2 regions of the Paenibacillus sp. JT31N7 genome follow, and region 1 is predicted to be linked to the other one. Evidence: predicted binding sites of a transcription regulator. Region 1 holds the regulator's gene; the other holds the start of a gene.
What was found. The regulator Rex, encoded in region 1, represses fermentation and respiration genes when NADH is low (regulators of the CRP and FNR family bind a similar motif). The targets are predictions, from matches to a motif close to TTGTGAAATATTTCACAA.

Region 2: AC58P5_RS19940 (DUF1641 domain-containing protein) is a predicted target of Rex. The motif match lies at 1,980-1,997, and genes of this name have one in related genera.

Annotation. Positions count from the first base shown of each region.
Region 1 covers NZ_JCAUAT010000003.1:261,706-264,934, reverse strand. Annotated here, with positions in the region: gene AC58P5_RS15810 (DUF47 domain-containing protein) at 1-241, shown strand, start outside; gene AC58P5_RS15805 (inorganic phosphate transporter) at 265-1,278, shown strand; gene AC58P5_RS15800 (redox-sensing transcriptional repressor Rex) at 1,375-1,998, opposite strand; gene dinG (ATP-dependent DNA helicase DinG) at 1,985-3,229, opposite strand, start outside.
Region 2 covers NZ_JCAUAT010000004.1:280,565-283,793, reverse strand. Annotated here, with positions in the region: gene AC58P5_RS19945 (NAD(P)/FAD-dependent oxidoreductase) at 203-1,384, opposite strand; gene AC58P5_RS19940 (DUF1641 domain-containing protein) at 1,422-1,847, opposite strand; gene AC58P5_RS19935 (uracil-DNA glycosylase) at 2,205-2,783, opposite strand; gene AC58P5_RS19930 (threonine/serine exporter family protein) at 2,956-3,229, opposite strand, start outside.

The DNA of each region.
Region 1 (3,229 bases):
CTTCAAGCTTCTTTCCAAAAAGAAGTACATGCAGATCCCACAACATACGGTTGAAATCAATGCGCTTGAAAACGAAGCCGACCGCCTGATGCGCGAAGGCATCCGTGAAATTTTTATCACCAAACGCGATCCTTACGAAGATTTCAAGCTCAAAGAACTATATGAACGTCTCGAACAGACCACCGATGCATGTGAAGACGTTGCCAATATCTTGGAAAGCGTCGTGCTGCGCTACTCGTAAGCCCAGCAGTTTAGGAGGATTTCATGACGACAACAGTTCTTATTACCTTGATTGCAATCGTTTTTCTCGCCCTTGCCTTTGACTTCATTAACGGTTTCCACGATACGGCAAACGCGGTAGCGACTTCGATCTCTACGCGTGCGATGAGCCCGAAAGTGGCCATTATCTCCGCCGCCTGTCTGAACTTCGTCGGTGCCCTGTATTCTTCGGAGGTGGCCAAGACGATCGGCAGCGGGATCGCGGATCCGACCAAGATCAACCACGGTGAATTTATCGTCATCGCGGCTCTGCTGTCCGCCATTATCTGGAACCTGGCTACCTGGTATTATGCCATTCCTTCCTCTTCCTCCCACACCCTGATCGGATCCATTGTCGGAGCCGTGCTGGCCGGAGCGGGAGCCGACTTCGTCAAATGGAGCGGTCTCGGCAAGATCGTGCTGATTCTGGTGCTGTCGCCGATTGTCGCATTTGTGGCCGGGTACATCATCATGACCATCATCAAATACCTGGTCATCCTGACGGGCAACAAATCCCGTTCGAAGCTAAACCGCGTATTTAAGTTCTTCCAGATCCTGTCCGCCTGGCTGCTGTCCTTCTCCCACGGGGGAAATGACGCTCAGAAAGCGATGGGTATTATCGTATTCGGACTCGTCGCTGCCGGAGCCCAGACAACCATGGACGTGCCGTTGTGGGTGAAAATCGCGGCTGCGACCGCAATGGGCCTCGGTACTTCGATCGGAGGATGGAAGATCATCAAGACCATCTCCAAAAACTTGATCAAAATCGAGCCGATCAACGGTTTCGCTTCGGATTTGACGTCCTCCATCGTGATTCAGACTTCCACGCATATGGGGATGCCGCTTTCGACCACTCACGTGATTTCCTCCGCGATCATCGGTTCGGGTTCCGTACTCCGGTTTCATGAGGTGAAATGGGGTACCGTAACGCGCATGATCATCACTTGGATCATTACGATTCCGATCAGCATCATCCTGTCTTATGTGCTGTACACCGTGTTGTTTAAGTTCTTCGTATAAAAATGAACAGTGAGTTCCATAAAAAAACCGCCATACGGCCCTAAAACGGGTCCTTATAGCGGTTTTTCTGGTTTTCAAGGCCAAACCCTCCATTGTTTATTCAGGAAGATAATAGGCCAGGCTCTGGAGATCTGCCGTAAAGTCCGCATGATGCACACGGATTTCTTCGGGAACTTTCAGAATGGACGGAGCGAAGTTCAGAATCGCTTCGATGCCCGACTTCACGAATTGGTTGGCGACATTTTGCGCTTCCGGAGCCGGAACGGTGATGATGCCGATTCGAATGCGGGAATCCCGGATAACATCGGCCAGATGCTCCATGGGCTGAACGCTCATGTTATTGATGACCTGGCCGATCTTGTCCGGCGACGAATCGAAAATCGCCGTTATTTTCATCTGTTCCCGCAAATAGATGTTATAGTTGCACAGCGCCCGGCCCAGATTACCGGCTCCCACGAGGGCAACCGGTATTTGGCGGTCGAGCTTCAGAATCTGACGGATCTTCTCGATAAGATAGGTCACATCGTAACCGATCCCCTTCTTTCCGAATTCGCCGAAGTAAGCCAAATCTTTGCGGATCTGTGCCGGGTTAAGATTCAGCTTCTGTCCCAGATCCTGGGACGAAACCGTTAAGACGTTTTTTTTCGAAAGCTCATTAAGAAAACGAAGATAGATCGGCAGCCGTTTTACGACAGCCTCTGATATTTTAGGTGACTTCAAGCGAGTTCTCTCCCATCCATTCCTGAATTCTCGGTACGATGCGCTCTACCGGCATATGTTCAATCTTCGGTCCCGGCAGGGAGTAGAGAAAGTGCTTGCCGTACTGCGTCTCAATGACACGCGTATCGTAGATCAGCACAATGCCTTTGTCCGAAGCCCTGCGTACGAGCCGGCCGAAGCCCTGCTTGAATCGGATGACGGCTTGAGGTACCGACAGTTTCATGAACGGGTTCTGATTCCGTTTTTTCAGGTTTTCGCTCTTCGCTTCAACCAGCGGATGGTTCGGCGGCTGGAAAGGCAGCCGTACGATAGCCAGACAAGTCAAGGCTTCTCCCGGAATGTCCACCCCTTCCCAGAACGAGCTCGTGCCGAGCAGAACGCACGCTTTATGCTCTTGGAAGAGCCGGGTCAGCTTGCTGCGGTTGCCGGTGTCCACCCCTTGACCGAGCACATGAATGCCGTGGGGGCGAAGATTTTCTTTCAGAACCGCGTGGGCCTGCTTCAGCATCCGATTCGAAGTGAACAGCACGAGCATCCTCCCTCGTGTGGCCACGGCCACTTCGGAAAGGGACTCCGTCAGCGCTTTGAGAAATTCCTCTTCGCCGCTGCGGCCCCGGATCATCGGAAAGTCCCGCGGTATGCAGACAAGAGCCTGCTGCCGGTACTGGAACGGGGACGGAAGCTGAACGGTTTTCAGCTTCGGATTCTCCTCTTCTTCGGTCGGCAGTTTCAGCCCCAGCTGATCCGCCGAATACTGGAACGATTTATTGACCGACAGCGTGGCCGAAGTAAGAATAACACTCTCCTTGTTATCAAAGAAATGTTCGCGGATAAGCGGACTTACGTCCATCGGCACGGAGATCAGGTTGATCGAACGGCTTTTGTTGTACGTCCCCGCTTCTACCCAATAAACGAAATTATCGTCCGCCATCTTCATAAAGAAGCGGAGCGTCTCCTTCGCTGCCTGTAATTCCTTAGCCACGCCGCCGAGGTCGGTTACGAAGCTCTGGACGTCGTATTCTTCCTGGACTTCTTTCAAATCCTGCGCGAGCGAATCCACGGATTTATACACATCTTGAATATGCTGTTCCAAAATCTCCTCGAGATCCGTGAAATCGCTCCAATTCGGAGGAAGCGAGTCTTTTTTCAGACGCATCACCAGGGAACCGGGATCGATTTGACCGGGCTCGGAATTCGTCTGGAGCAGCTCGTAAAACTTTTCACAGAGTAA
Region 2 (3,229 bases), on a different contig from region 1:
CACAGCGGCCGGCGCACAGACCATGCACATCCCCTTATAACCCGTTTAAAGAAGCGATTCCGCTCTTTAAGCGGGCTTTTTTTGCGATACCCGACCGTCTTCTCCCAAAAAAACATGCAAAAAAGCCCCGTCACTCCCCCGAAGGAGAATGCCGGGACAATATGTTCAGATCGGTTGATTCCGGAAAATTTCCGGACCGTTCTTAGTAAGCCAGAGCAAACAGGCCATGAATGTGAGACAGGTAACGGATGTTACTTGCTTCCTTCATGAGCGATGCAGGCAGGCCTTTCAGGCGGGTTTGGTTGCCGCCGATCGAACCGATTCCGTCTTTGCGGCCCAGGCTTCCGAGTGTACCGGAGAATACGGGCGTGAAGACGTCCATCGGTGCGCCTTTCTGTGCCGCGAAGAGGTTGTAACCGACCACTTCGCCCATCTGCCAAGCCAGTTGTGCGGTTGGCGGGTAAGGGCGCTCTGCACCGGCCGGGAATACAACCGCGCAGTCGCCTGCGAGGAATACGTCCGGGTGGGACGTGGACTGCATGAACTCGTTGACCGTCGCGCGGCCGCGGTTCACTTCGATGCCGGAGTTAGCGACAACCGGAGTTCCTTGTACGCCGCCCGTCCAGACGAGCGTGCTGGTTTCGATTGTGCTTCCGTCTTTCAGGGAAACGACGGATTCCTGCATTTCGGTGATCGCAACGCCCGTCAGGAACTTTACGCCGCGCTTCTGCAGGCTTGTCGTGGCGCGCTCGATCAGTTCCGGATGGAAGCCCATCAGGATGGAAGGAGCTGCCTCTACGCAGTACAGGGAGACGTCGTTGAAATCGACGCCTTTGCTGCGGCACAGGCCAGGCAGCATGTCGGCGAGTTCGCCCACAAGCTCGATACCGGTCAGACCGCCGCCGCCGACTACGAATGTCGCGTCCGCTTTGTTTTTGGTCTGGCTGTAAGCTTCGATGCGTGCTTCCACGTGCTCGCGGATGCGGTTGGCGTCGTTAACGGATTTCAGCGTGAAGCTGTATTCCTGGAGGCCAGGAATGCCGAAAAACGCCGTTTCGCTGCCCAGGGCAACGACGAGCTTATCGTAATCGAACGATTTGCCGTTCGAAAGAATGACGCGCTTGCTGTCCGCGGAAATCGTTTCGACCGTGCCGATTTCCAGGTTGATGTCTTTGCCGCGCAGGAGCTTTTCCAGAGGCAGGGCAACTGCTTTCTCGTGCAGATTACCTACAGCCAGGCGGTGCAGCTCGGTAATGATTTGATGCGTAGGAAAACGGTTGACAACCGTAATCGTAGCTTCTTCCGCAGTCAAGTGTTGACGGGCTGTCAGTGCGCTGAGCAAGCCGCCGTAACCGCCACCTAAGATCAAAATATGCTTTGACATACTCATCCTCCATTCTTGTTTCAGCTTACCTTATGATTTAACGCTGTTGCTGCCGTTCGGCTTGAACATCCAAGAATGCCTGTACGAAACGGAATGTCTTTTGTACTTGCGGGTCTTTCAGCATTTTGAGAAGTCCGAACAGACCGATCGAGGAATGTTCCGCTTGAGCGCGGTCGTTTGCTTCGATTGCAGCGGCAGCTACGCCTTTGGCTTTCTCGGTGATCGGCTTAACAAACTCGTTCATACCGCCTTTGAGGTCGTCGATCAAAACTTGGTCGCTCGCAACGCTTTGAGCCAAATCGTAAGCTTTGGTAAGAATCGTAACCATTTCCGCCAATTTCGGCAGATTCTCCACGAGAACGGTTAAAGACTCCTGAACCTCTGGCTTCATCAACTGATCAAGGACATCCTGTGTTTCCCTTTTTTCGGTAGTGATTGGGGTTGGATTGGATGTTTCTGACATAAGCTAACGTCCTCCTTTGCTTTGAAATAGAAGCCCGTTTATTTTTCGATCCCTGCCTAGCCATCGAGACGTCTTCTGTCTTCGCATAAGTTTCCCTATTCGAGATAAATGAAAACACGCGGCCTGATAAGATTGTAACATTTTTCACATAAAAGGAAGAAGGTTTTTCTTGGCTGCGAGTCCATTACTTGCAAGGTCGGGAAAAATGTCGAACAGGTCGAAACGGAACCCTATGTACTCCTATTATACCTCCGTCTTGCTGACAAGAGAAAAACAATTTTTTACACATGTGAATAATTTGTGACAAAAATCATTTCTTTTTGCGCCCCCACACCTAAAGCAGGTATACGTGCTTGTCTATTCCAGTAATTCCTCGGATTTTATTGCCAGAAGGGACAAGTCTTCGATAAAATATTTCATCAAAACCGGCCTCCGCCGGACCGCTAAAGGATGATAGGAAAAAGCTATCGGCAGCCCCATTACGGTATGCCATCCGCCCCTTAAGCCTTTGACGTCCTTCTCCTCGTCTGCAAACAAGGTCTGGACGACCGTGTTTCCGAAACCGAACAAAATTTGCGGATTTTTGGCTCCGAGCTGGGCCTTCAAATGAGGAAAACACGCGGCCCTTGCCGCAGGCTTGTCATACGCTCTGACCGGACGGCATTTGAGCAGATACGTGACATACACGGATCGGATGTCCAGCCCTGCTTCATGCAGACCGACCTGCAGCGTTTCCCTCGTTCCGCAGAGGAACGGATCGCCTTCCCGGTTTTCCCGGGCACCCGGATTGTCCAGGATCAGCACGATTTTCGCACCCGGGTCCCCTTCTCCCCAGACGACCCGCTGCCGCTGATCCGCCAGCTCGCACAACCTGCAGCCTGCTGCATGAGACGGGGTTTTTTCTTCCGGCAGGATGGAGGGGGTAAAATTCGCCATGGGCATTGCACCGACCTTCGGTTTTGGAAGTAGTATGACCCTTCGGCTCTTTCTTTACTTGCTTTCCCCTGAGTTAAAACCGGAGGGCAATTAAAAAACCACCCGCATGAAATCAGCGGGCGGTCGGGGCTGCGGCAGCGTTAGCGCCAAACCTCGGTATTTCGAAACCGGGCTATGCCTTCGGCCTTTTAAAAAGCTGGTTCATCACCTCGGAGAAAATAAGACCGGCGGCAATCGAACCGGAAATCATAAACGCTTTGGCGGCAAGCTGGACGGCAAGATTATAGTCGTTTTCCACGAAAGAACGCATCGCATCGTAGGCCATGCCTCCCGGAACGAGGGGAATGATCCCGGCCACACTGAACACGATAATGGGGGTCTTGTAGACACGGGCGAAAACCCGGGATATCACCGTCACGAAGAATGCCGCAGCCAAAGTGGCCACG